One region of the Janthinobacterium sp. SUN100 genome, then DNA from elsewhere that is predicted to be linked to it. Evidence: predicted binding sites of a transcription regulator. Region 1 holds the regulator's gene; each other region holds the start of a gene.
The links. Region 1 encodes FNR, which switches genes on or off when oxygen is low (the NO sensors DNR and NnrR bind a similar motif). Its sites were predicted from a motif close to TTGATNNNNATCAA; they were not measured.
Positions count from the first base shown of each region.

Region 1 (7,163 bases):
GCGCGCATTCTGGGTGAACATGTGCTTTACTTGCGTGACGGACAAATTGACAGCATGGAAGAACATAAGGCATTGGGTGAACGCATTGGATAAATCAGCGGCAGCGGAAATCGGCCTGCAAGGCTCGGTATGGATGACGGTGGGCGGAGAACACCTGGGCGGCGCCGGCCGGGTGGAATTGCTGGGCGCCATCGCCGAGTGCGGCTCCATTACGCAGGCGGCCAAGCTTGTGAAGATGAGCTACAAGGCGGCCTGGGACGCCATCGACGCCATGAACAACCTGGCTGGCGAACCGCTGGTCGAGCGCTTGACGGGCGGCAAGGGCGGCGGCGGCACGCGGCTGACGCCACGGGGGCGCCAGCTGGTCGACAATTTCCGTATCATCGAGCGCGAGCATGCCCGCTACCTGCGCCAGCTGGGCAGCCAGGCGGAAGGCATCGCCGACGATCTTTTACTCATACGGAGAATGGCCATGAAAACCACGGCACGCAATCAATTCCTGGGCAAGGTGACCGAACTGAAACAGGGCGCCGTCAACGATGAAGTCACCCTGGAATTGCCCGGTGGCCAGCACATCGTGGCCATCGTCACGCAGGGCAGCAGCGCGAGCCTGGGCCTGGTGCCGGGCGCGGAAGCGTTTGCGCTGATCAAGGCGTCGTCCATCATCCTCGTGACGGACAGCCAGGGCGCGCGTTTTTCCGCGCGCAACCAGCTAGCCGGAGTCGTGACGCGCGTGCAGACGGGCGCCGTCAACACGGAAGTGGTGCTGGACTTGCCGCGCGGCGGCACGATTGCCGCCATCATCACCAACCAGAGCAGCACCGACCTGGGCATCGAACTCGGCAGCAACGTGACGGCGATTTTTAAAGCGTCCAGCGTGATTCTGGGCGTGCCCGCCTGATTTAATCCTGCAGGCGCGACAACCAATCGGCCGCCGCCGCCAGCGCCTGTTCCAGTTCCTGCGCCGTGTGCGCCAGCAGCGCCGGCACCTCGTCCAGGCGGCCCGCATCGATGGCTTCCTCGGTGGCGAACGCGGCGCGGATCAGGCGTTTCGTGCCCAAGGTGCCGACGGAGCCGCGCACGCTGTGCAGGATGCGCGCCACGTCGCTGTGGCGGCCTGCCCGCAACGCCGTTTCGGCGTCGCGCACGGGCGTCATGCCCTTGTTCAGCGCATCTTCCACCATGCGCCGCAGCACGCCGCGCCCCTTCGCATCGCGTCCCATCACGCGCATCAGCGGCGCCATGGAAAACACTTCTTCATCGGCGATGCGTGCCGGTTCGGCTGTCTGTACTTGCGGGCGCTTGGGCAGGTGGCGCAGGATGACTTCCATCATCTCTTCCACCACCACGGGCTTGGCGATGAAATCGCTGATGCCGGCCGTCATGCAGCGCTCGCGCTCGGACGCCAGCACGCCCGCCGTCATGGCGATCACGGGCAGGTGCAAACGCAGTTCCGTGCGGATGATGTGGGTGGCGCTGAAGCCGTCCATGACGGGCATCTGCATGTCCATCAGCACGATGTCGTAGCGCAGCGCTTCCGTGCGCAGCCGTTCCACGGCTTGCAAGCCGTCGCCCACCACGTCCAGGGTGGCGCCCATGTGTTCGAGGATGCCGCGCGCCACGGCCTGGTTCAAATGGTTGTCTTCCACCAGCAGGAAATGCACGCCGGCCAGTTCCGTGCCCAGCGGCTGGTGCAGCATGCGTTGCTCGCCGCCGTCGTCTTTGGCGATCAGCGCCTGGTGCAGGGCGTCGAACAGGCTCGAGCCCGTGATCGGCTTCATCAGCACGACGTCGGCCTCGGCCGCGCTGGAGATTTCTTCCAGGTGGTTGCGGGCGAAGGCGTTGACCATCACCACGATGGGCTGGCGCTGGCCGCTGGCCGCCTGGCGGATGGCCTTGGCCGTGGCCAGGCCATCCATGACGGGCATGTGCCAGTCGGCCAGCACCACGTCATACGGTTGCTGCTGCGCCAGGCGTTCGCGGTACAGCTCGATGGCGGCAAAGCCGGAGTCCACTTCGTCGGCCAGCCAGCCCCACGCCTCGATCAGCTTGACGATCAGTTCGCGCGTGGTGCGGTTGTCGTCGGCCACCAGCAGGCGCAGCTGGCCCAGCGCCGGCGTGCGCCGCGTTTCGGCCGGCTGCGCCAGCATCTCGAAGGGCACGTTGAACCAGAAGCGGCTGCCCTTGCCTTCGCTGCTGGCGACGGCGATGTCGCCGCCCATCATGTGGATCAGCTGCTTGCTGATGGCCAGGCCCAGGCCCGTGCCGCCGAAGCGCCGCGTGATGCTCTGGTCGCCCTGGGAAAACGCGGCAAACAGCTGCTGTTGCTGCAGTTCCGTCATGCCGATGCCCGTGTCGCGCACTTCGAAGCGCAGCCAGGCGCGGCCGCTCTCGCTCTCGGCCAGGCTGACGGCCACCACCACTTCGCCGCTCTCGGTGAACTTGATGGCGTTGCCGGCCAGGTTGACGAGGATTTGCTGCAGGCGCTGGGCGTCGCCCACGAGACGCCGCGGCACATCGGGCTCGACGGCGATGGCCAGTTCCAGCTCCTTTTCGCCCGCATTCATCGTCATCGTCGTGGCCAGGGTATTCATGACTTCGTCGAGGTCGAATTCGACGGGCGACAACTCCATGCGCCGCGCCTCGATCTTCGAATAGTCGAGCACGTCATTGAGGATGCCCAGCAGCGACTGGCCCGCCACTCTGACCATGGTCAGATACTTGCGCTGTTCCGTGTCGAGCCTGGTATTGCCCAGCAAATACACCATGCCCAGCACGGCATTGAGGGGCGTGCGGATTTCATGGCTCATGTTGGCCACGAAATCGCTCTTCGCGCGGTTGGCCGCCTCGGCCCGGTCGCGTTCCTGTTCCAGCTCCGCCGCGCGCGATTCGAGTTCCTGCTGCAGGCGGTCGCGTTCGCTCATCAGGCCGTTGAACGCTTCCGTCAGTTCGCCGATCTCGTCGCGCTGCTGCACCGGCACGGGCGTGAAGCGGCTGCCGCTGGTGCGCAGGGCTTGCAGGGTGTCGCGCAGGCGCACCAGCGGCGACAGCAGGCGCACGGTGACCCAGCCCAGCACAAAGGCGGCCAGCAGCGAGGCGAGGATGCTCCACAGCACCAATCGGTACAGCACGCCATCGAACGGTTCGAAGGCATCCTCGACGGGGAGCGAGGCGGCCAGCAGCCAGTTCACGGATTTCAGGCGCTTGAAGCTGTTGACGGCCGTGATGCCGCGGCTGTTGGTGCTGACCATGCTGCCTTCGCCATCTTCCTTCAGCAGCTGGGTCGTCGTCAGGTTGGCGTTCGGCTTGCGCGGTTGCAGCAAGCGGCTGGTATCGGGGTGCAGCACGTAGCGCGGCACGGCGCCGCGCGTGAGAATGAAGTAATAGCCGTTCTTGCCGATCTTTTCCGAGCGCAGGCGGCCCAGCAGGTTGTCCTTGTACAGGCGCAGCACGCCGATCACCACGCCGGCCACCTGGCCATCGGCGGCCAGCACGGGCGCCACCATCTGCACGATGGGCATGCCGCTCGACTTGCCCAGCATCGGTTCGGTGATCATGGGCTGGCGCGTGCGCAGGACGGTCTGGAAATACTCGCGCTCGGCGACGTTGATGCCGGCGCGCCCCGCTACCTCCGGCATGTCGGCCACGACGGCGCCATGCGCGTCGAGCACCAGCACGTCATCGAACAGCACCAGCATCGAGCGGCGCGAATAGTATTCGCGCAATTGGGCGGGCCGGGCGATCAATTCCGGCGGCTGCTGCCTGGCCGTCAGGGTGACGATCTGCAGCAGCATGCCCAGCTTGTCGTCGAGCTCGGCAGCGGTGCGGGTGATCAGGGACGATTGCTGGCTCAGCAGTACTCGGGTGAAGTCGTCGCGCATGTGCTGCACCTGGATCATGGTGACCAGCGCGATCATGGCGATCGAGGTCAGGCTGGTGGCCAGCGCGACTTTTGTTTTAATGCCGAGAGGCTTCATGATTTCCTTTTCAGTACCGGGCGGCACAGGCGGCAGATAATGCTGTCAGGAATTTTCCTATCAATACCCCAGCTTGGCAAGCGCCGCCGCGCAAATTGCCCGCCCTGTACGGGCTTTTGACGATGTTGCCATATAATTAAAGGCTGGACGTCGTTTATTCGCCGAATTTACGGTGAAATTGGCATACGGCAACCCTGTATGCGGCTGTATGCAGTAAACTTGTTGTTGCATTTTCTAAAAGGTACCGACATGACTGAAGCGCTACTCACTCCAACCTTGCCCACCGTGAACGTGGAGGCGTTGCGTGCGCGATGCTCGACCTGCAGCATGCATCAATTGTGCCTGCCGATGGGCCTCGATGTGGGCGACATGGACAGGCTGGACCAGATCATCGGCCGCCGCCGCAAGATCGTGCGCGGCGCCTCGCTGTTCCGTATCGGCGACTCGTTCCAGAACCTGTATGCGATCCGCCTGGGGCATTTCAAGACGTACCAGATCAATCCGGGCGGCGAAGAGCAGGTGACGGGCTTCCAGATGGCGGGCGAACTGCTGGGCATGGACGCCATCAGCGCCGACCGCCACCACTGTAATGCGGTGGCGCTGGAAGACAGCGAAGTGTGTGAAATCCCGTTTTCCAGCCTGGAACAATTGTTGGGCAATATGCCGACCCTGCTGCGCCATTTCCACCGCATGATGAGCCAGGAAATCACGCGCGAGCAAAGCGTCATGCTGTTGCTGGGCAATATGCAGGCGACGCAGCGCTTTGCCGCCTTCATCGTCAACCTGGCGTCGCGCTATGAAGCGCGCGGCTATTCGGGCAGCAATTTCCAGCTGCGCATGTCGCGCGAGGAAATCGGCAACTACCTGGGCCTGACCATCGAGAGCGTCAGCCGTCTGCTGTCGAAGTTCAAGAAGGAAGGCTGGCTGCGCGTCTCCAACCGGGAAATTGAAATCCTGCAGCCGGCCAAGCTGAAGGCGATTACGGCCGGCACGGACACCTGCAAGTAACAGCACCGTCAAAACCTGCTGCGCGTCGCGCTTTGCGGCCTGCGATGCTCGCTGGCTCGGCGCCCCCGTGCATAGCACAGCTGCGCTTCTCAACCACAAATCACTGCCGCTCGCTACGGTTTTCCCGGCGCTGTACGTTATAGCTCTTCATCCGCATGCAGCGCGATGCTGCGCTGCAGGGGCCAGGTCCAGATGCCGGACAGGCGCCACTCGCGTTTGTCGTTTTCCACCAGCACTTGCCAGCGGCTGCGCTCGAGCATCGGCAGCGCCACGGAAAAATTGCCGGCCGCATCGGGTTGCACCAGCACCTTGATATCCTTTTCCGGCAGGGTCGCATGCGCCAGGTGCAGCTGCAAAGGCGCCTGATAGGCCTTGCCGAAGCTGTGCACGGAACCGGTCAGGCGCGCTTGCGCCACGTCATACGACAGGCGCGTATCCATCGCCAGGTCGCTGGCGATCGTGTCGCGCTTCAAATCCTGGTTGATCGCCTTGCCCTGTTTGTAATAATCGCCCACCACCAGCGCATCGGGCTGCGTAAACGCGATATAGCCCATGAAGCTGCCGACGACCACGGACAGGCCGGGGCCGATCATCAGCAGCCATGGCCAGCGGTGCTTGTACCACGGTGCAACGGGTGCTTGCAGTTTCAGACTGTCGGACATGGTATTTCTCCTGTTTAATCAGCCAGTCCCCGCATGGGGACCGGCCTTCCTGCAACTTCGTGGCGGCGGCGAGGGCACCCGGTCCCCGTCCGCCTTTCCTTGTTACCGCGGCACGATGAATACCGCGCTTTCACGCACATGCAGCGATGGGTCGTCCAGCGATTGCAATTCGATCGCAATCTTGTTCGAGCCCTTCTCTCCCACGCCGTGCGGCACGCGCAGGCGGATCGGCCAACCCAGCGTTTCCGTCGGCTGCAAGGTCACTTCTTCGCGCGTCAGCAAGGTCAGGCCCGGCAAGCCGGAAGCGCTGATTTTGAAATGCTGGCTTTGCTCCGACGTGTTCATGATCTGCAGGCGGTAGACGTTTTCGATCATGCCGTCTTCCACTTCGCGTCCCATGGAACCGCGGTCGCGGATCACGTCCATTTTCAGGGGCGTGCGCAGGGCCAGCGAAGTACACACGGCGATGATGATCAGGGCCAGGATGGAAGTGTAGATCAAGACGCGCGGGCGCATGGCGCGCTGGCGTATCTGCTTCGAATTGAAGTTGTTTTCCATCGCATGGTCGGTACTGTAGCGTACCAGTCCCCGTGGCCGGTCGACCTTGTCCATCACGCTGTTGCAGGCATCGACGCAAGCGGCGCAACCGATGCATTCATACTGCAGGCCGTTACGGATATCGATACCGGTCGGACACACCTGCACGCACAGGGTACAGTCGATGCAATCGCCCAGCTTGTCGTTGTTGCCGGCCTTCTTGCTCATGGCGCCACGTGGTTCGCCGCGCTTGGCATCGTAGGTGATGATCAGGGTGTCCTGGTCGAACATGGCGCTCTGGAAGCGCGCGTAGGGGCACATGTATTTGCACACCTGCTCGCGCAGCCAGCCCGCGTTGCCGTAGGTTGCCAGGCTGTAGAACAAGACCCAGAACCATTCCCAGGGACCGAAGTTCAGCGTGGTCACCGACTGCGCCAGTTCCTTGATCGGCGTGAAGTAGCCGACAAAGGTAAAGCCCGTCCACAGGGCGATGGCGCCCCATACCAGGTGCTTGGCCGTCTTCTTGAACGCCTTGCGCACGGAGGGGCCCTGCTTGTCGAGGGCCATGCGCGCGCTGCGCGTGCCCTCGATGCGGCGTTCGACCCACAGGAAAATTTCCGTGTATACCGTTTGCGGGCAAGAGAACCCGCACCACACCCGCCCGGCAATGGCCGTGACGAGGAACAACAAATACGCACAGATGATCAGCAGGGCCGCCAGATAGATGAAATCCTGGGGCCACAGCACGACGCCGAAAATGTAGAACTTGCGCGTGGTCAAATCGAACAGCAGGGCTTGCCTGCCATTCCAGGTCAACCACGGCAAGCCGTAGAACGCGAGCTGGGTAAGCCATACGCATACCCATCGCCAGGTAGCGTAGCGTCCTTTGGCCTCGCGAGGGTAGATTTGCTCGCGGGCCGCATACATCTTGATGACTTGAGGTTCCATTTTTACTTTGCGGGTGCCTGCGGATTCGACA
Region 1 is NZ_JAPUBU010000003.1:713,716-720,878, forward strand. It holds gene O0881_RS19720 (ATP-binding cassette domain-containing protein) at 1-93, shown strand, start outside; gene O0881_RS19725 (TOBE domain-containing protein) at 134-901, shown strand; gene O0881_RS19730 (response regulator) at 903-3,977, opposite strand; gene fnr (fumarate/nitrate reduction transcriptional regulator Fnr) at 4,227-4,985, shown strand; gene O0881_RS19740 (FixH family protein) at 5,123-5,647, opposite strand; gene ccoG (cytochrome c oxidase accessory protein CcoG) at 5,750-7,132, opposite strand; gene ccoP (cytochrome-c oxidase, cbb3-type subunit III) at 7,135-7,163, opposite strand, start outside.

Region 2 (7,163 bases), on a different contig from region 1:
GCCGTGCGCCACAGTTCGGCCACTTGCTCCGTCGTCTTGGCGCCGCGAAAGCGCAGGATCACGGGGGCGTAGCGGCGTTCGAGTTCCTTTTGCAGCGCTTCGGACAGGCGGTTGCGCGCGCCGCATTCCGTCACGGCGCCCACGTGCACTTCGTAATCGTCGGCCAGCACGCGCCCGCCCGTCATCTTGCCCACGAGCTTGCGCAAGTATCCCAGGGGCAAGCCCACGCCGACCAGCGGGCAATGACAGGTATGCGACAGTTCCCACAGCCGACGGCGGCGTGAAGCGAGCGCGGCCGGTTCGGCCCCGCCGCTGGAACAATTGCTGATGACGGGCAGGGACTGGTCTTTGTCACACATGGCGATATCCTGTTGGGCGATGGGGATGGAAAAGAAATTATTGCGGCAGGGGCGAGGCGGGGCGCTTGGCGCTCAGCATGCGCGCCAGGCGCTCAAGCCAGCTGGTCCTGGGCGGTGCGGGCCGGTGCAGCGCCACGAGGGCAGCCCATTGCTGCGACAGTTGCTGGCAGGTCGCTTGCAGCACGGGGCCCAGGCCGGGCGAGTTTGACAGCACTTGCAGATGGCGTTCGATGACACCCGCCAGTTTCTCGCAGGGACTGCCCGCATGGTAGTGCGACATCAGGTGCAGCACGGCCGACAGCAGCAATTCGGGCTGTTGGCCTTGCGGGGGAGGAAACATCGGGGAAGGTCGGTCGTTCGCCATCAAACACTCCTGTGCGGTGGTTTGGCTGGCTGCGCGCACGGGGCGCGACTGGCTGGCGAGTGTGGTGACTGGCTGCCGTGCTGCTTCAGGCAGTCAGGATCAGCTTGTTCAATTGGGTGACGCGCAAGCGATAGATCTTGCCGCTGTGCTCAATCTCCACTTCGCGGCCCTGCTGCAGCAGCGCTTCGCTGGTGATGCGGCGCGCCGGCTGGGCCATGCTGACGGGAGGACGGACGTGGGCGGTAGCGGCATCCTGGATCAAGGCTGGTTTTGAGCTTTGCATGTTGGGCTTTCTTTGTCTCAGTTGAGAATGATTCGTATTTGCATTATTGTTGAATGTGGCCCGAAAAGCAAGGCTTATTTGTGCGGAATCCGCGCTTTTTTACGGTGGGATGGCAGTGTGGGAGCGAGTGCTGCGCAAAGGCGGCCGCTGGCGCGGCGCGGAAGGGGGCGGCAGCAAAAAAGACCCGGCAAGGCAGTGCGCCTTGGCCGGGTCAAGCCTGTGCCAAGCTTGAGGAAATCGGGATGAGGCTAGATGGTGGCCAGCAATTGCACCGAGGCGCTGGCGGCCGCGGTGGTATCGGCCTTGAGCTTGGCGGCGGCCAGCTGCTTGGCGCGCGAGCGCGAAGGCGGCAGGCGGCGCAGGGTTTTCAGGGCGTCCGGATCCTTGATGCCGATGGTGCGTTGGTCAACCGTGATCAGGCCGATTTCATTGAAGGCGGAAAGGGTGCGGCTGACCGTTTCCAGGGTCAGGCCCAGGTAGCTGCCGATTTCATGGCGCGTCATGCGCAGGTTGAACAGCTTGCTCGAGTAGCCCATCTGCGCAAAGCGGTCGGCCAGCGAGACGAGGAAGCGCGCCACGCGGGCTTCAGCGCTGAGGGCGCCCAGCATGCCGATCATGGCTTGCTCGCGCACCAGTTCGCGGCTCATCACGCCGTACATGACATTTTCCAGTTCCAAGTGGACACGGCCCAGCGCCGTGAGTTTCTTGAACGGCAGCAGGATCAGGTCGCAGTCGGACAGGGCCACCGCTTCCGAGGAATAGTGGCGCGAGTGGATGCCGTCGACGCCCAGCATGTCGCCCTTCATGGGAAAGCTGAGCACCTGCTCATTGCCGAATTCATCGATGAGCACGGTTTTCAGGAAGCCCGAATTGACGATGTACAGGGTGTCGAACGGCTGGCCGATCGTATGCACGCGCTGGCCCGTCTTGAATTGCACGTGCTGGAACAGCAGTTCGTCGGCGGCGATGGTGCAGGCGCTGGAGATATGCAGCAGGTCGCACACCTCCTTCAGGTTCGACCAGAGCCGGCCCTGGCGCTGGCGTCCCGCTTCCATCGGAGCGGAGGGGGCCAGCGATGGTGAGGCGGCGCGGGTGTCGGGCATTTGCGTGGACAGCATGTTCATCTCCTGGTGACAGGTAGTTCAGAGTTGAATGACGGGGTGCACGGGACGGCGGGCAGGCGTGGGCCGGCGGCGCGCGTTCGGGCAGGTAATGCTCAATTCGCTGAAGACTTGCTGTGTGATGAAATAACTTTCCAGCAACTTGATTACTGGTTTCAGTATGCCAACAAGCGTATGCAATTAATATCAGCAGTGGCTGAATATGGCAGTAGGAGCTGTGGTAGATGAAGTAGGATTGTTCCTACAGTCGACGCGCGGGCGCGCGCCGCCGTATTCAGGTCTTGAAGGGGGAGAGCAGGCGGTGCGCCACGGCATACTGGACCATTTCAGACAGCGAACTCATGCCCATCTTTTGCATGATGCGCGTCTTGTGCGTACTCACTGTCTTGACGCTCAGATGCAGGTTGTTGGCAATTTCCGTGATCGACTTGCCTGCCACCAGCAGGGAAAAGACTTCGAATTCGCGGTCCGACAACTGTTTATGCAGCAAGCTTTCATTCGGCATCATGATGTTGAGCACGAGCTGCTCCGCCACCTCGGCGCTGATGTAGGGACGTCCCGACGCCACCTTGTGGATGGCGCCCACGAGCTGGGTGCCCGCGCTTTCCTTGGTCAGATAGCCTTGCGCGCCGGCGCGGATGGCGCGCACCGCATACTGCTCTTCCTCGTGCATGGTGAGGATCAGGATGGACAGCTTGGGCGCCTCGCTGCGGATTTGCCGGATCAGGTCGACGCCGCTGCGGCCCGGCATCGACAGGTCGAGCAGCAACAGGTCGAAGCCGCCCTGGCGCACATGGTTGAGTACTTCAAAACCGTCGATGGCTTCACCCACGATGTCGATATCCGGCGCGCCGTCAAGGATGCGCTTCAATCCTTCACGCATGATGGTGTGGTCGTCGGCAATCACAATACGTATCATAGGCGGGCAATCTGGTGGCGTGTAATCTGCTCTGTCCGTCACCGGACAATCAAATGTTGAGAAACGAGAAATGTTGTCATTTTAACCGAAGCGGCCGCACTGTGCCTTTTCTTGCGATGTGCCGGTGCGACGGCCCCCGTGGCCATGTGACCCCTTATTTTGTCGGGGGTTCCTTGATCAGCCTATGCACCAGCACGGGCAATTTCGAGTGCGACAGCACCTTGTTGGTCACGCTGCCCAGCAGCAGCTGACCCCAGCCGCTGCGGCCATGCGAACCCATGAAAATCAGGTCGCATTGCTGCAATTGCGCCACTTCCACGATTTTCAGGGCGGGACTGTCGGAAAAGGCCGTCAATCCCGTCGCTTGCAAGCCCCGCTTGGCAGCCGCGTCGAGCACGGGTTGCCAGTGGTCGGCGCCCGCCTTGCGCATGGCGACGCGGTATTCCTCTTCGCTGGGATAGCTCGGCGGAATGATTTCGATGTACACCGGGTACTGGTACTCGGGCGCCACATACACGGCAAGGATGTCGGCGTGCATTTGTTCGGCAAAGGCAACGCCGGCACAGGCCGTCAAGTTGGAGACGGTGGAGCCGTCCGTGGCGATCAGAATTTTCTTATACATGGCAGGTCCTTTGGCAGTGACTCAGCGCGCGCAACGCCTCTCATTGTAGACGTCGCGGCAGCATTGTATTCATGTAAAGACTTGATAATTATCAATACTACTGCACCTTCAGTATAGACAACATTGGCAGAAAGATCGTGTTTAGCTGCGGCAGGGTCCGCCTGGCGCCGTTGTACAGGCGCTTGAGAGCAGGATTTCTTGTGTCGCGCGTGGTCTTGCACGCACGCCAATGGTAGTATTTCAAAATACAACAGCAGGAACACTTATTTCCTGGCGGAAAAGCTCTTGCGGACCCGCTTTGCACCAGGAAGCGCGTTTTGAGATTTACCAACAGGGCGGCGCCCTGCTACACTCGCACCATCGCAGCGGTATTGCCTCAAATCATCTTAATCGAGAAATTGTGGGTATCAGTCTGTAAAACGCACAGTTCAGGCGGAATTTTGACAAATTATGGAGAAGCAGGGATATGACCAACGCCGCTGATGATTTCGATGCATTATTCGATGAAGTATCCGCGCAAAGCGCGGCCGCAGCCACGCCGGCACCTGCCGCCGCGCCCGCTCCCGCCGTGATCGCGGATGACGATTTTGATGCGCTGTTCGACTCCGTGTCGGCCAGCGTCGCCGTACCGGCAGCCGCAGCGGCGCCGGTGGCTGCCGCGCCAGCCGCAGCGGAAGCGGCCCCCGTGGCCGGCGCCGACGCGCCTGGCGAAGCGGCCGACCCGGTCGACCAGTCCGACAAGCCGATGTTCGAGCGCCTGGGCGGCATCGTGCGCCTGCTGCACGATTCGCTGCGCGAACTGGGCTACGACAAGGCGTTGACGGAAGCGTCGTCGCAGATCGTCGACGCCCAGGACCGCCTGGAATATGTCGCCACCCTGACGGAACAGGCCGCCAACAAGGTCTTGAACACGCTCGACGAGGGCATGCCGGCGCAGGACGTGCTGTCGAAGAAAGCCAAGGACATGGACGGCCGCTGGACGGCGCTGTTTGACGGCAAGCTGAGCCTGGAAGAATTCAAGGCCCTGGCCGGCGATTCGCGCCAGTTCGCGCAAGCCGTTGCCGAAGCGACGGAAGCGGAAAAAGCCCGCTTGCTGGAAATCATGATGGCCCAGGACTTCCAGGACATCACGGGCCAGCTGATCAAAAAAGTGGTCAACATCACCAAGACGGTGGAAAACGAGCTGGCTCAGCTGCTGCGCGACAACGCGCCGGCCGAGGTGCGCGAAAAACTGGCGCAAAAGCCGGTGCCGCTGATGCAGGGCCCGTCCGTGCCGTCGGTGGCGCTGGACCAGGATAATGTAGACGACCTTCTTGCGGATTTGGGATTCTAATGGACGATATGCTCAAGGATTTCGTCGTTGAGGCGATGGATCTTGCGGTTAATGTTGAAGAGCACTTATTGCGCCTCGAGCGTGATCCTGACAACAAGGAAACACTGAATGCCGTGTTTCGTTCCTTCCACACCATCAAGGGTGGCGCCGGTTTCATGGGCCTGCCTGCGCTGGTGGCGGCCTGCCACCTGACGGAAAACCTGTTCGACGCCTTGCGCACGGGCGCCGCGCCCGTGACGCCGATCGCCATCGAGGCGGCGCTGCAAGCGTCCGGTTTCGTGGCCGACCAGCTGACGGAGCTGGCAAATGGCGCCGCGCCGGAAAGCTTGCCGGCCATGCCGGAAGAGCTGGAACACATCCTGACGAACGCCATCGAAGGCAAGGGCATGGACGCGCCTGCGCCTGCCGCCGCCGTGGTGGCGGAAGCGGCCGCGCCTGTTGCCGAGGTCGCTGAAGTGCTTGCGGCCGCGCCTGCCGCTGTCGTGACCACTGCCAGCGCCGATGGCCTGGACTGGGAAGGCATGTATAACGCCGTCGTGCCCGAGGGCAGCCGCGTCGCTGCCGCACCGGTGTCCGTCGTCGCCGCTGCGCCTGCCGTCGTGGCCGCCGCGCCTGCCGCTGCTGCCGCCGCCAAACCGGCCGCCAAGGCCTGGGATGGCGCCGAACGCCGCGAAGAGCGTCCGGAAGTGCGCCATGCCGCGCCCGTCAAGGAAGACAGCATCCGCGTCGACGCCGTCAAGCTCGACGCATTGCTGGAAGTGGCCGGCGAATCCGTGCAGGCCGCCAACCAGGCTGCCGTGCTGCTCGAGCGCTTGCTGCAATTCAAATTCGAAGGCCAGGCCGCCACCTTGATGGCGACCCTGGCGGAAACCCTGGAACGCGCTTCGCGTTACTCGACGGAACTGCAGCGGGCCACCCTGGCCACGCGCATGCAGCCCGTCGGCCGCCTGTTCCAGAAATTCCCGCGCCTGGTGCGCGAACTGGCCAAGGACCTGGGCAAGGATGTCGAACTGACCATCGAAGGCGCGGAGACGGAAGTCGACCGCGTGGTGGTCGACAGCCTGTACGATCCGCTCGTGCACATGCTGCGCAACTCGCTCGACCACGGCGTCGAATCGCCGGAAGCGCGCCTGGCTGCGGGCAAGCCCGCCAAATCGTATATTTCACTGAAGGCATGGCAGGAAGCCAACAGTGTCATGATCGTGCTGCAGGATGACGGCAAGGGCATGGACCCGGCTTTCCTGCGCAGCAAGGCCCAGCAAAAGGGCTTGATCAGCGAAAACGCGCAGTTGAGCAACGATGAATGCTTCCAGCTGGTGTTCCTGCCGGGCTTCTCGACCAAGGAAGTCGCCTCCAGCGTCTCCGGGCGCGGCGTGGGCATGGACGTGGTGAAAACGGCCGTGGAGAAAAACCGCGGCGCCATCCACATCGAATCGGCGCTGGGCAAGGGCACGAAATTTGCCATCCGCCTGCCGATCGAACTGTCGATCGTGCCGACCATGCTCGTGTCGACCTCGGGCGCCGCGCTGGCGCTGCCGATGGCCGTGGTGCAGCGCGTCGTCGAATTGCCGGAAACCTTCATGGAAGTGGGCGGCGCGCCCGTGCTGAAAGACCAGGGCCGTCCATTGCCCGTGCGGTCGCTGGCCGGTTCGCTGGGCTACGAATCGTGCAGCGAGCGCGTCGGCATTGTTGTCGCTGCGCCACAGCCGTACATTCTCGCCGTGGAAGCCGTCGATGGCACGGCCGACCTCGTGATCAAGCCGATGACGGCCATCACCGTGGAAGGCATCACGGGCACGGCCCGCTCGGCCGAAGGCGAGCTGGTGCTGGTCGTCGGCCTGTCGTTCCTGATGGACGGTTGCCGCAGCAGCGTGCGTCTGGCGGCCTGAGGACACCTGACCAAACCTGCTGCGCGTCGGCATAGGCGGCCTGCGATGCTCACCGTACCAGAGTACGGTTGCGCTTCTTAGCCACCTCTCCCTTCCGCTCGCGACGGTTTTGTCAGGCGTCGTAAGTATTGCTTTATTCATTAAAAAGCCCGCTATGTGTAGCGGGCTTTTTTGATGGTGCCAGCGGCGTAAAATGTTGTCCGGGCGCAAAGTTCCGCCTTCCAGCCAGCGCTGCACGCGCACGATTTCCTGGGCGCGGCCCGCCTCGTCCTT
Region 2 is NZ_JAPUBU010000001.1:2,145,880-2,153,042, reverse strand. It holds gene O0881_RS09480 (DUF2325 domain-containing protein) at 1-359, opposite strand, end outside; gene O0881_RS09475 (hypothetical protein) at 397-723, opposite strand; gene O0881_RS09470 (hemin uptake protein HemP) at 809-1,006, opposite strand; gene O0881_RS09465 (helix-turn-helix domain-containing protein) at 1,255-2,061, opposite strand; gene O0881_RS09460 (response regulator transcription factor) at 2,402-3,046, opposite strand; gene O0881_RS09455 (universal stress protein) at 3,201-3,668, opposite strand; gene O0881_RS09450 (protein phosphatase CheZ) at 4,135-5,001, shown strand; gene O0881_RS09445 (chemotaxis protein CheA) at 5,001-6,890, shown strand.
Region 2: the regulator FNR is predicted to act here: its motif matches at 3,750-3,763, upstream of O0881_RS09455 (universal stress protein).

Region 3 (7,163 bases), on a different contig from region 1:
CCACCTGTTCCTGCCCGTGGCGTTGCAGCGCCATTTCCAGACGTTGCGCCCGCGCCGCGCTCTGTTCCAGGATGTGCTGGCCCGCCATGGCGCCGAAACTCAGGAACAGGGCGTTGCGGCTGGCGAAATCGGCGTGGCCCAGCACGTGGGCCGTGACGAGGGTGTTTTCCGCCAAGGAATTGTGTTCGGCCATGTAGGCATGGCAAGGGTCGCCGGGAAACATGACTTCGAACATATGCGAGTTGCCCATCTTTTGATGCACGAGCTGGTGGATGTAGCGCACGCCGAACGACCAGTGGCGCATGCGCACGGGCAAGCCATAGATGGCGATTTCGGCCATGAAACTGTCCGGCACCAGCTCGAACTCGACGGGGGCGAACGCCAGCCCCAGCTGCCGCGCCAGCGCTTCGATGCGCGCCGCGTAGCCGTCCAGGCCAATTGTGTTCGCCATGTCCGCCGTATCGGCCATATCGGCCATATCGGCCGTGTCGGCGTGGCGCCGGGCGTCATGCCGCGTCATGCCGCGTCCTCCGTATCGGCCGCCTCGTGCCGGAAAAAGGTGCGGATGGCTTCCCACACGTCGTCGTTCTTGCCGAGGATGCTGCTGTGCAAGGGTAAGCCGCGCCGTTCCTGCTCGGCGAACAAGCTGTGCATTTCAGTTTCCAGGCTGCGCGGCACGCCGGGCACGGTTTCCACATAGCCCATATAGTTGAGCAAACCGGCCAGTTCGCCCAGGGCCACGCTGGCCGGTCCCCGGTCTTCGCTGAAATTTTCGCCATCGGAGGCATAGAACAGATAGGCGTTGTAGCGGCCCGGCGCGTAGTGTTCCTGCAGCAATTCGCGGCTCAGGCGAAACGCGGTGGACGCCATGGTGCCGCCCATGCCATTGACCTGGAAGAACTCGGCTTCGGAAAATTCCCAGGCCCGCGTCGTATGGGCGATAAAGCGCGTCTCCACGCGCGCATACCTGCGGCGCAAGCCTTGCAAGGCAAAGAAAAAGAACGATTTGGCCAGCTTGCGCTCGGGCTGCGCCATGCTGGCCGACACGTCCAGCACGAAAAACACGACGGCGTTCGTGCTGGGCCGGGGTTGCGGCAGCACCTGGCGGTAGCGCAAGTCGTCATTGGTAAAGGGCACTGGCTGCGCTTGCAGGGCGCGCCGCTTGATGGCTTCCTTGACGGTGCGCCGCCGGTCCAGCCGCGAACGGGCACCATGCCGGTCCAGGCCGCTACGCACGAGCCGCACGTCGTCGATGGCGCCCAGGTGGCGTGGCGTCAGGTGCGGCAACTCGAAGGCGTCCCACAGCCAGTCGAGTATGTCGTCGATGGGAAACTCCAGCAGCAGGCGCACGGCCCCCTCGCCATCGCCGCCGTCACCTTGCGTGCCGGCCCCGCCCGTGGCGGCGGGCCGGGCCGGGCGCAGGATATCGCCGGGCTGGCCGTCCCCCTGGCCCGCGCCCAAGCTGCTGCGCGCGGGCGCCAGGCGGAAACGCGCATGTTCGAGCAGGCGCATGGGCACGTGCACCGTGCGCTGCTGCGGCCCGCCGATCAGGTCGGGCGTGGCGACCAGCTCGGGCAAGTGCGCCTGCACGGCTTCGCGCACTTTCTGGTTGTGGCGCAGCCAGTCGCGCGCGCCGCGCGAGAACAGCGCATACCAGGGCCGGGCCAGGGCTGGCGCGCCACCCGCCGCCGCGCCTGCGGGGTCCGTGGAATCCCCCCAGGTCGGATGGGCATCCTGGGTGCCGCTGGCTGGCGTCGTGGTGGCGGCCATGGCTATTCCTGCGCCAGCAAGGTGGTCACGTAGTTGAGCGCTTCGCGCGCGCTATGGGCGTCATAGCCATATTCGTCGACCAGGCGCTGCTCGACGGCGGAGATCCTGGCCCGCACGTCGTCGTCGGGCCGCTTGGCCGAGCCGACGAGGCGCAGCACGTCGCGCCGCTGTTCGAACAGGTATTGCTGGATGGCGTCGTGCAATGGCGCATGGCTGGCCAGGCCAAACGCTTCGCCCCGCTTGAAGGCGCTCATGGCCTTGCGCACCACTTCTTGCCGGAAAGATTGCTTGCCCGAGTCGCTGATGTGGATTTTCTCTTCCACGGCGCGCAGGAAGCGCTCGTCGGGACGGCGCTCTTCGCTGGTGATGGGATCGCGGATCTGGCGGTTGTCGAGCATGGCTTCGACTTCATCGAGATATTTGTTCAGCAAGTCTTGCGCTTCTTGCTCAAATGACACGAACAAGGCCTTGTGCACGTCGGCCTTGACCCAGCGGTTATAGAAATCCTTGCGCGTGAGCACCAGGTAATCGACCCATTTGCGCTTGCGCCGCGGTTCGATGCGCGCATCGTTTTCGATGCCGTCTTTCAGGGCCAGCAGCACGTCCATGGTGGACAGGCTGTTGCGCTGGGCGGAAATGATGGCATGCGACAGGGCATTGATGACGAAGCGGGGCGACACGCCCGACAGGCCCTCGTCGGGCGACTTGTCGCGCTCGCGCATGCGGCGCAGGTCGGCCGGCTGCAAGTCGTCGACATCTTCGTTCGCGTAGATGCGCAGTTTCTTGACCAGCTCGGCCTCCTTGTCCTCGCCCTCGGGCATGCGGCTGAGGATGGCAAACACGGCCGCCGCATGCAGCACGTGCGGATCGAGGTGCACGTCGCGGAAGGCGGGCGCGGCCGCGAGGATCAGCTTGCGGTAAATGCGCGCTTCTTCGCGGTAATTGAGCGTATAGGGCACTTGCACGATGACCATGCGGTCGAGCAGCGCCTCGTTTTCGCTCTCTTGCAGGAATTTGCGGAATTCGGCCAGATTCGTGTGCGCGAGGATGGTTTCGTCGAGGTAGATCAGGGGGAAGCGCGACACCTTGACATTCTTTTCCTGCGTCAAGGTCAGCAGCAAGTAGAGGAATTCCCGCTTGACCTTGAGGATTTCGATCATTTCCAGCATGCCGCGGCTGGCCGCATACACGGCGCCGGACCACGACCAGGCGCGCGGATCGCCTTCGTCGCCGTATTGCGCCACTTTCGACAGGTCGACGGAACCGACCAGGTCGGCCAGGTCGGCCGTCGTGGGATCGTGCGGCGCATACGTGCCGATGCCGCAGCGGCCCGCTTCGGATAAATGGATGCGCTCGACGGGCATGCGCAGGAAGTCGCCCGCATACTGCTCTTCCAGGCGGGCGCGGCAATGTGGACACAGTTCGCCCTGCAGTTCGGCATCATAGCTGGCGCGAAAGTCGGCGCGCATGCTGTGCGGCACCAGGTGCAGCGGCGATTCGTGCACGGGACAGCCGGCGATGCCGTACAGCGCGCCTTCGCTGCTGTGGCTGTATTCTTCCAGGCCCCGCTTGAGCAGGATCACCATGGTCGACTTGCCGCCCGATGGCGGGCCCAGCAACAGCAACATGCGGCGGCCCACTTCGGAGCCGGCGGCGGCCGCCTTGAAGTAGGCGGCGACCCGGTCGATCGCCTCGTCGATGCCGAACAGCTCGTCGTCGAACAGGCGGCAGCGGAAGCGCCCGTTGCCGTCGGTCTGGCCATTCCAGCGCATCATGTCCCACAGGTACTGGTGCGCACTGCGCGTCAGCAGGGCGGCGCGGCCGGGCAGGATTTGCTCGAGGAAGTCGGCAAAACTGCCGCGCCAGGGAGTGATGCGGTGTTTTTCCGCGCAGGCCGCCATGCCGTGCACGAAACCCGCATGCTGGGCCGCGCCACCGGCGTCCGTCGTATTGTCGGCGGCTGTATTGGCGCCGGCTGAGGCCGCTGCCGCAGGGGCGTCGTCGGATTGGCGTGTCATACCAGGGCTCGTTATTGCAGGGCTCGTCATTGTTTCCCCATCCTTGCTGTTGCTGGCGTTGCTGCCGTGGAGCAGGCCCGGTTCCAGCCTGTCGGCCAAGTATACGGCGGCGCCTCTGCCCGCACGCCTGATCCCGCTCAACATTGGCGAGGGAACTATTTTTGTACTCGCTGGCCCCCATTGGGGCAGGGTAGCCTGGCATCCGCGCGGTTCAATCCAGATCAATACCGGCCCGCGCAGCCCGTCCACACTGGAAGCTTGCGGCGACCCACGAGGAGAACACGATGATAGGCAACGAGAATGGTTTCAGCGCCCCGCCCGGCAGCAGCGGCAGGGGACAGAGCGCGGACGATGAAGAGGCCGTCGGCCAATTTTCCGTCCCCGGCGAAGACGACAATACGATCGAGAGCGCGTCCGTCGCGGATGTGCCCGACGCCCTGAGCGGCGTCAGCATGGAATTGCTGGAAATCAAGCGCAGCATCGAGGACGGCATGCGGCAAAGCATCGCGCAAGCGGGCGGCGCGCGCGCGGCCGACGCCTTCAGCGACAGCGGCAATATCCAGGGCGTGTCCATCGGCCTGGGCGAGGGCGCCAGCGACAGCTCGTCCGGCGAGCCGGGCTTGCCGGCCCTGACCCTGTACGTGGCCGAGCCCACTTCCGTCGACCGCGCCAAGGCTGCCATCGTGGGGGCCATGGGCGTGCGCGCCGTGGCCAGCGACAAGGTACCCGTCAACATCGTCGTCACGGGCGTGATCGATGCGCAGCCCCACCGTTTCCGCCTGCGCCCCGCGCCGGGCGGCGTGTCGGTCGGGCATTTCCGCATCACGGCCGGCACCATCGGCTGCCTGGCCGTGGGGCGCAGCGCGCCGCGCAACAGCCGCCTGATGATTCTTAGCAATAATCACGTGCTGGCCAATTCCAACGGCGGCGTGTTCAACGACTGTATCGTGCAGCCTGGCCCCATCGACGGCGGCCGCTGCCCGCAAGACCAGGTGGCCGTGCTCGAGCGCTTCGTGCCCATCAATTTCAGCGGCGGCGTCAATTTTGTCGATTGCGCCACCGGCTGGGCCTGGCCAGACAGGGTGCGTCCGGAACTGGTCTACCTGAGCGGCGGCGTGCCCGCCTACTTCCGTATCAGCAATGCGCTCGTGGCGCCCGCACTGGGCATGATGGTCGGCAAGTCCGGCCGCACGACGCAATTGACGCAGGGCCGCATCACGGGCCTGGGCGCCACCATCAACGTCAATTACGGCGGCGGCAGGATCGCCCTGTTCCAGGACCAGATCGCCATCACGGGCGTCAGCGGGGCGTTCAGCGCGGGCGGCGATTCCGGCTCGTCCATCTGGACCTGGAACCAGCAGCGCAATCCCGTCGGCTTGCTGTTTGCCGGCGGCGGCAATATCACGTTTGCCAACCAGATGCGGCGCGTGGTGGTGGCGCTCGACATCAATTTGTACACCTGAGCACGCCTTAGGAGCCGGCCGGGCGGCCCCGCGCCGCCTTGCCCGGCGCTGTTTTTTGCACGATGACGATCTTGCTCAAGGGCGGCGGTCGCGCATGCTCTTGGCCGGCGAAGCGTGCTGCAGCGCCGGTTGGCCGGGTGTATCATGCAAGGCATCGGGAGGGTTTGTCATATCAGGAGGGTGTGTCATGTCAAACAGTAAGTTCGCACAATCGCCATATGCCGTCTTCGAGGACGCCGCCATGCCGTATTTGCCGGATGCCCCCCCTGGACAGGGCCTGGGGCAGCATGCCCAGGCCGCACCTCAGGGCCGCCTGGAAGCGGCCAGGCGGCGCAACGAGCGGGCGCTGATGGCCATCGACGGCGTGGAAGGCGTCAGCCTGGGGCAGACGGCCGTGGGCAAGGAAGCGCTCGTCGTGTACTTGCGCGACTCGTCCGTCAAGCGGCGCGTGCCGTTGCAGGTCGAGGGTTATCCGGTGGAAACGAGCATCACGGGCCAGATCGATATCCAGCGCCGCTAGGCCAGCCGGCCTGGCGGCGGGGGTACCAGGCCGCGGATGGTGGCAGAAGGCCTGTCGCCAGGCCTTCCGTGTTTACTGTCAGCCTGGGCTCAGGCGACCGATCGCTGCGGCCACGCCCGCGCCATAGGCGGGGTCGCACAGCGTGCAGTTGCCGATGTGGCGTTGCTTGACTTGCTCCGAGGCGCCCGAGATGGCGCGCGCCGTATTGTCGAACAAGGCTTGCTGCTGCACCGCGGTCATCAAGCGGAACAGGGCGCGGGGCTGCGAATAGTAATCTTCGTCGACGCGGTGGTTCCAGTGGTCGGCCGCGCCTTCGATGCTGAGCGGCGGCTCGCGGAAATCGGGCTGCTCGGCCCATTCCTGCTCGCTGTTCGGTTCATAGCCCAAGGTCCCGCCCTGGTTGCCGTCGACCCGCATCTGGCCGTCGCGGTGATAGCTGTGGAACGGGCATTTCGGCGCGTTGACGGGAATATGGCTATGGTTGACGCCGAGGCGGTAGCGCTGCGCGTCGCCATACGAGAACAGCCGGCCTTGCAGCATCTTGTCCGGTGAAAAGCTGATGCCGGGCACCACGTTGGCCGGATTGAAGGCCGCTTGCTCCACTTCCGCAAAATGGTTGTCGGCATTGCGGTTCAGTTCCAGCACGCCCACCTCGATCAGCGGATAGTCGCCGTGCGGCCACACTTTCGACAGGTCGAACGGGTTGAGGTGATACGTGCCTGCCTCTTTTTCCGGCATGATCTGTACGTACAGCGTCCAGCGGGGGAAATCCTTGTTTTCGATGCTTTCATACAGGTCGCGGTGCGAGCTTTCGCGGTCCTTGCCCACCAGCGCCTCCGCTTCCGCATCCGTCAGGTTCTGGATGCCTTGCTGGGTTTTAAAGGTGAACTTGACCCAGAAACGCTCGTTTTGCGCATTCAGGAAGCTGAAGGTATGGCTGCCGAAGCCATGCATGTGGCGGAAGCTGCGCGGCAAGCCCCGGTCGCTCATCACCACCGTCACCTGGTGCAGGGCTTCCGGCAGCGAGGTCCAGAAATCCCAGTTGCTGTTGGCGCTACGCAAGCCCGTGCGCGGGTCGCGCTTGATGGCGTGATTCAAATCGGGAAATTTCAAGGGGTCGCGCATGAAAAACACGGGCGTGTTGTTGCCGACCAGGTCCCAGTTGCCTTCTTCCGTATAAAACTTCAGGGCGAAGCCGCGGATATCGCGTTCCGCGTCCGCCGCCCCCCGTTCGCCCGCCACCGTGGAAAAGCGCGCGAACATCGGCGTTTTCTTGCCCACTTCGCCAAAGATTTTCGCCCGCGTGTAGCGCGTGATGTCGTGCGTGACGGTGAACGTGCCGTGCGCGCCGGACCCCTTGGCATGCATGCGGCGCTCGGGAATGACTTCGCG
Region 3 is NZ_JAPUBU010000001.1:480,250-487,412, forward strand. It holds gene O0881_RS01900 (SpoVR family protein) at 1-520, opposite strand, end outside; gene O0881_RS01905 (DUF444 family protein) at 517-1,770, opposite strand; gene O0881_RS01910 (serine protein kinase) at 1,773-3,788, opposite strand; gene O0881_RS01915 (hypothetical protein) at 4,073-5,251, shown strand; gene O0881_RS01920 (hypothetical protein) at 5,439-5,771, shown strand; gene O0881_RS01925 (catalase) at 5,850-7,163, opposite strand, start outside.
Region 3: the regulator FNR is predicted to act here: its motif matches at 4,000-4,013, upstream of O0881_RS01910 (serine protein kinase).

Region 4 (7,163 bases), 710 kb from region 1:
GCCAAAGAGTGGTAGCGGATCACTGTGAAGGGGCTGGGCAAGTCTTTGAAAACGCCCACGCCCGTATGCGCGATGAGGGAAGTCTTGCCATGCATGACTTGCTTGGCGCGGATGACGTTGCCGCCAAACGCTTCGCCGATGGCCTGGTGGCCCAGGCACACGCCCAGTATCGGTTTCTTGCCGGCGAAGTGCTTGAGCACTTCCACGGAAATGCCCGCCTGTGCCGGCGCTTTCGGACCGGGCGAGATGCAGATGCGGTCCGGGTTCAGCGCCTCGATCTGTGCGATCGTGATTTCATCGTTGCGGTAGACCCGCACGTCTTCGCCCAACTCGCCGAAATACTGCACGATGTTGTAGGTGAAGGAGTCGTAGTTGTCGATCATCAGCAGCATCTTAAAACCCTCCATCCAGGCCATCTTGCACTTGTTCGGCGGCGCGCAGTACGGCACGCGCCTTGTTTTCCGTTTCCTGCCATTCCATTTCGGGAATGGAGTCGGCCACGATGCCGGCCGCGGCCTGCACGTACAGCATGCCGTCCTTGACCACGCCCGTGCGGATGGCGATCGCCACATCCATTTCGCCGCCAAACGACAGGTAGCCGCAGGCGCCGCCGTAGATGCCGCGCTTGGTGATTTCCAGTTCGTCGATCACTTCCATGGCGCGCACTTTCGGCGCGCCCGTCAGGGTGCCGGCGGGGAAGGTCGCGCGCAGCACGTCCAGGTTCGACAGGCCATCTTTCAGCTTGCCTTCCACGTTCGAAACGATGTGCTGCACGTGCGAGTATTTTTCGATGACCATGCGGTCGGTGACTTGCACGCTGCCTGTCTCGGCGATGCGGCCGATATCGTTGCGCGCCAGGTCGATCAGCATCACGTGCTCGGCGATCTCTTTCGGGTCGGCCAGCAGCTCGGCCGACAATTCGGCGTCGCGCTCTGGCGTGGCGCCGCGCGGACGGGTGCCGGCGATCGGGCGCAAGGTGACTTTCTTGCCGCCGTCCGCCGTCTTTTCGTTGCGCACCAGAATTTCCGGCGAGGCGCCGATGATCTGCATGTCACCGAAATTATAGAAGTACATATACGGCGACGGGTTGAGCGAACGCAAGGCGCGGTACAGTGTCAGCGGCGAATCGACGTAAGGTTTGCGGATGCGCTGGCCGATCTGCACCTGCATCAGGTCGCCCGCCATCACGTATTCATGCGCCTTGGCGACGGCCTTCAGGTAATCTTCCTTGGAAAAGTCGCGGATGGTTTCCGTGCGCACGGAAGCGCTGGTGACAGGCGCATCGACACCGCGGCGCAGCATCATGCGCAAGTCCTTCAGGCGCTGCTGCGCTTTCGAAAACGATTCGGGCTGCGTCGTGTCGGCGTAGACGATCAGGTAGAGCTTGCCGGACAGGTTGTCGATGACGGCCAGTTCTTCCGTCACCATCAGCTGGATGTCGGGCAGCTTCAAGTCGTCTTTCGGCGCGCCGCCGGCGAGTTTCTTCTCGATGTGGCGCACGGTGTCGTAGCCGAAGTAGCCGGCCAGGCCGCCGCAGAAGCGCGGCATGCCGGGGCGCAGGGCCACCTTGAAGCGCGACTGGAATTGTTCGATGAAGTCGAGCGGATTGCCTTCGTGTTCTTCGATTACGCTGCCGTTCTTGACGATTTCGGTGCGTTTGCCATAGCTGCGCAGCACGGTCGTGGCGGGCAAGCCGATGAAGGAATAGCGGCCGAAGCGTTCGCCGCCGACGACGGATTCGAGCAGGAAGGTGTTCTTGCCGCCTTGTTGCGCCTGTGCCAGTTTCAGGTACAGGGTGAGCGGGGTTTCCAGGTCGGCGAACGCTTCCGCGATCAGGGGGATGCGGTTGTAGCCTTGCTGGCCCAGCGATTTGAATTCGAGTTCGGTCATGTTTCTCTCCATGCCGTCAGGGTATGAGTGTGCATAGTGCACAAACCCTGCGGTGGGTTATCAAAAAACTTGCCGGGACACGCAACGTGCGCAACATGCGCAAACGACGTGTGTACAACCGGCAGCAATCGTAACGGCTCGGCCCTTAAGCCTGCCAGGATTGCCAGCGTCGCCAAAGCCAGGCCTCAATCGAGCCGGTTTGGGTGACATTGTGTTTTTTGATGAGAAACGTGTTCACGATATGGTGTTGGGTTTGGTCAGTATGCCGGTTAGTTTTGCATGCCAATAAAACGGGCTGCTTCGAGCAGTGTCTTTACTATACCATCGGAATCGGTATCGTGTATAGAGTGTCCGTGATTGTAGCCGTACGGTACCGTCAGTACGGGGCAAGCCGCAGCCCTGGCCGCTTGCGCGTCATTCGATGAGTCGCCGATGGCCACCACTTTGGATGGCGGCAGGTCGAAGTCCGCGCACACTTGCAGCAGCGGCATGGGGTGCGGTTTTTTCTGCGGCAGCGAATCGCCGCCATAGACGATCTCGAAATACTGATCCAGGTTTTTCAGTTTCAGCAGGGGCAGGGCGAAGGCGATCGGCTTGTTGGTGACGCAGGCCAGGCGCAGGCCCGCCGCCTTCATCGCCGACAATCCCGCTTCGACCTCCGGATACAGGGTGCTGAACTGGCCATTGATGGCCAGGTAGTGACGCTGGTAGCCCTCCATCGCCTGCTCGAAACGCTGTTCCACGCCGGCGTCATCGAAGTCGAGCGCCAGCACGGTGCGGATCAGGTTTTCCGAGCCCTTGCCCACCATCAACTTGATGGCATCGGCGCTGATGGGCGCCAGGTCCAGTTCGGCGCGCATGCCATTGATGGCGACATGAAAATCGGGCACGGTGTCGAGCATCGTGCCATCGAGGTCGATGATGGCGGCGCGCACGCCAGCCAGTACGTGGTCTTTCACCGTGCCCGCTTGCATCAGTTGCCCACCGTTTTGGCCAGTTCGGCGCGCATGGCGTCGATGACGGCCTTGTAGTCCGGCTTGCCGAAGATGGCCGAGCCGGCGACAAAGGTGTCGGCGCCGGCGGCGGCAGCGGCGGCGATGTTGTCGATCTTGATGCCGCCATCGACTTCCAGCATGATGTCACGGCCCGACTCGTCGATCATGCGGCGCGCTTCGGCGATTTTCTTCAGCGCTTGCGGAATGAAGGACTGGCCGCCGAAGCCCGGGTTGACGGACATGATCAGGATGATGTCGATCTTGTCCATCACGTGTTCCAGGTAATGCAGCGGCGTGCCCGGGTTGAAAACCAGGCCCGATTTGCAGCCATTGTCGCGGATCAACTGCAAGGAACGATCGACGTGATCCGACGCTTCCGGGTGAAAGGTGATGATGTTCGCGCCAGCCTTGGCGAAATCCGGGATAATGCGATCGACAGGCTTGACCATCAGATGCACATCGATGGGCACTTGCACGTGCGGGCGGATCGCTTCGCACACCAGCGGGCCGATGGTCAGGTTCGGCACGTAATGGTTATCCATCACGTCGAAGTGGATGATGTCGGCGCCGGCGGTAACGACGTTGCGCACTTCCTCGCCCAGGCGGGCAAAGTCGGCGGACAGGATGCTGGGAGCGATACGGAATGTTGTCATGGTGAAGTAGCCAAAGGATAGAAAATGCGATTTGCGCTATTTTACGCCTGACGCCGTTACCATGCCTCATTGAAGTACGGTGAAACACAGAATACGCATCGCGCGATGGCCAATGCGTCGCGCGCGACACACAATATGACTGGCAATGTCTGAAGAGGAATGACGATGGCGACTTATGAATTTACGGTAACGGTCAAAACGCAATATCTGCCCGATCAATCGGCACCGGACCAGGGGCGGCACGTGTTCAGCTACACGATCCGCGTCGTCAACACGGGCACGGCTGGCGCGCAACTGATTTCGCGCCACTGGGTCATCACGGATGCGAACAACAAGGTGGAAGAGGTGCGCGGCCTGGGCGCCGTCGGTCACCAGCCGCTGTTGCAGCCGGGCGAGCAATTCGAATATACGAGCGGCACCATGCTGGGCACGCCGCAAGGCTCGATGCACGGCGAATACTTCTGCGTGGCCGAAGACGGCCATCAGTTCGAAGCGCCGATTCCCGAGTTCGTGCTGTCGGTGCCGCGCACCCTGCATTAAGGAAACGCCGGGGGGGGCTTGCCCCCTTATTTCAGTTTTTCGGTGGCGTCCTGTTCTTCACTGAGCTGCTTGCGTGCCGGCGGTGCGGGCTTTTTGCCCGAATACATGGTCCACCAGACTATAAATGCCAGCAAGAAGAACGCCACCAGCGCCTCTATCATCAAGATCCACATACGCATCCCTATGTTATTTACCCGCAGCCCATTTACCAGCCGTCTGTTTACACGCGGTAGTCTACCTGTTTCAATCGGCGCCGTCGCGCTTGTCTTGTCCGCCTGCACCACGCCGCCCGTCGCGCCGCCCGCTGCTTCCAGCGGCAAGGCGCCCGCCATTGCGCCGACCGTCGTCAAGCCTGTGCCTGCCAAGCCGGCCGATGCCAAGGATGCCACGGACGTGGCGGCGCCCACCTTCGTGCCCGCCAAGTTTGCCGCCTTGCCAGGCTGGGCCCGCGACGACATGCGCGCCGCCTGGCCCGCCTTCATGGCTTCGTGCGGTGTGCTGGTGAAACGGCCGGACTGGAAGGAATCGTGCACCATTGCGCGCCAGGTCAATGCCGACAGCGACAAGGCCATCCGCCTGTTTTTCGAGACCTTCTTTGTGCCAAATCAAGTCGTCACCGCCGATGGCGCCAATACTGGACTGGTGACCGGTTATTACGAGCCATTGCTGCACGGCGCGCGCAAGCGTGGCGGCCCATATCAGACACCGCTGTACAAAGTGCCTGACGACTTGGTCTCGGTGGACTTGTCCGGCGTGTATCCGGAACTGAAAAACATGCGCTTGCGGGGCAAGCTGGTCGGCAAGAAGGTGATACCGTACGCAACCCGCGCCGATATCGAGCGCGCCACGTCCGTCACGGGCAAGGAATTGCTGTGGGTGGATGACGAAGTCGAGGCGTTCTTCCTGCAAGTGCAGGGTTCCGGGCGCGTGCAGCTGACCGATACGCAGGAAACCGTGCGCGTGGCGTACGCGGATCAAAACGGCCATCCGTATAAATCGATCGGCCGCTACCTGGTCGACAAGGGCGAGCTGACCCTGAGCCAGGCATCCGCGCAAGGCATCAAGGCGTGGATCGCGGGCCATCCCACGCGCAAGGATGAATTGTTCAACGCCAACCCGAGCTATGTCTTCTTCAAGGAAGAGCGCTTGCCCGATCCGAAAGTGGGGCCGAAGGGCGCGTTGGGCGTGCCGCTGACGCCGCAGCGCTCGGTAGCCATCGATTCGCGTTTCCTGCCGCTGGGTGCGCCCGTATTCTTGTCCACCACGCAAGCCAATAGCGAAATTCCCATGCAGCGCCTGGTGATGGCGCAGGATACGGGCGGCGCCATTCGCGGGCCGATCCGTGTCGATTATTTCTTTGGCTTTGGCGCGGAAGCGGCCGAGAATGCGGGCCGCATGAAACAGAGCGGCGCCGTGTGGGTGTTGTTGCCGAAGCAGGCGCCGGCGCGCTGAGTTTCTCGCGGCGCCGGGCGGGGATTGCGCTAGCGCAAGGTTAGCGCAGGACCATGACTGGCAGATGGGTATGCGCCAGCACTTTTTGCGTTTCGCTGCCCACGAACAGCTTGTTCAAACCCTTGCGGCCATGCGAGGCCATTAGGATGATGTCGCAATGGTAGGTTTGCGCCGCATTGACGATTTCATCGTGCGGGCTCGGCGATACGGCCACCACGCCTTCGAAAGGCACGCCGGCGTCACGCGCCGCTGCGCCGATCTTGTCGATGGCGCGTTGCGAGGCTTCCTGCATCTGCTGTTCATACAGGCTGGCGTCGAGCACGATGCCGCCGTCGGCCATCGGCGAGAACGGGAAGGGCTGCACCACGCTGATGGCGACCAGCTTGGCTTTGTTCAGCTGGGCGAAGGCGAGGGCGGTCTCGGCGGCTTTGTCGGACAACGGCGAACCGTCGGTGGGAAATAAGATGGCGTTAAACATGGCGTGCTCCTCAAGTGATGTAAGACAGCTTATGGATTTACATCAATTAAAACCTTGATATAAATCAAACCTCGCAGGCTTTGGCGTGAATAGTGTCGCCAAAGCAATCTTTTAGCAGTGTATGCCCGTTCATCGCTTCAGGTGCGCACGCTACGCAGCGGCGTGCCCCACACCATGGCGACCGTCAACAGGATGCTGCCGGCCGCGATACAGGCCAGGCCATTGCGCACGCCAAAGTGTTCCGCGATCCAGCCGGCGGCCAGCGCGCCCAGCGGCGCCGTCGCCACCGTCAGGAAGCGCATGGTCGACGTCATGCGGCCCAGCATGGGATCGGGCGTCACCTTCTGGCGCAGGCCCAGGTAGGGAATAAAGAACAGCATCACGCCGCAATCGAAAAAGAACATCAATATGGCATACGCCACGGCGCTGGCGGCCGCGCTGCCGAACAGTGCTGCCGGAATCGTCGGCGTCAGGGCAAAGCACACGGAGGTGGATGCCAGGCCGATCAGGATGGTGCGGCCGGCGCCGTAGCGCTTCGTCAATGGCTTGACGATGAAGGCGCTGAGTAGTACGCCGGCGCCGCCCAGCATCTGCGTCATGCCGAGCACGCCAGGACTCATGCCCAGATCGCGCGTGGCGAACAGCACCGTCAAGGCCATGCTGGCGTAAAACAGGAAGTGCCAGATGCCGGCGCCCCAGGCCAGCGCGCGCAGCAGCGGCTCGCGCCACACGAACAGCAAGCCGTCGGCGATGTCGCGCAAAGCGTGCTTGTCGGATGGCGCCGGGTGTGGGTCGCGCACGCTCATGGCGCGCAAATTGAAGACGGAAATCAGATAACCGCACGCCGTGCACAGGATGGCGACGGGCGCGGACAAGACCTGCACCAGCACGCCGGCCAGGCCGGGACCGATCAGGCGCGAAGCCGATTCGGTGGCGGCAAATTTCGACTGCGCATCGATCAAGCCATCGCGGCCCACGAGGAAAGTCAGAAACACCTGCTCGGCACCGCCGCCCACGACGAAGCCCGTGCCGATGATGAACCCTACTATATATAACCACGGCATCGACAGCACGCCGCACCAGTAAGCCACTGCCACGCTGGCCAGGGCCAGGCCGGACATGCTTTCGCTGAACAGCATGATCGGGTGCTTGCTG
Region 4 is NZ_JAPUBU010000003.1:2,111-9,273, reverse strand. It holds gene O0881_RS16525 (aminodeoxychorismate/anthranilate synthase component II) at 1-392, opposite strand, end outside; gene trpE (anthranilate synthase component I) at 394-1,890, opposite strand; gene O0881_RS16515 (phosphoglycolate phosphatase) at 2,160-2,864, opposite strand; gene rpe (ribulose-phosphate 3-epimerase) at 2,864-3,538, opposite strand; gene apaG (Co2+/Mg2+ efflux protein ApaG) at 3,704-4,078, shown strand; gene O0881_RS16500 (hypothetical protein) at 4,105-4,251, opposite strand; gene O0881_RS16495 (murein transglycosylase A) at 4,346-5,530, shown strand; gene O0881_RS16490 (universal stress protein) at 5,571-6,008, opposite strand; gene O0881_RS16485 (MFS transporter) at 6,146-7,163, opposite strand, start outside.
Region 4: the regulator FNR is predicted to act here: its motif matches at 6,063-6,076, upstream of O0881_RS16490 (universal stress protein).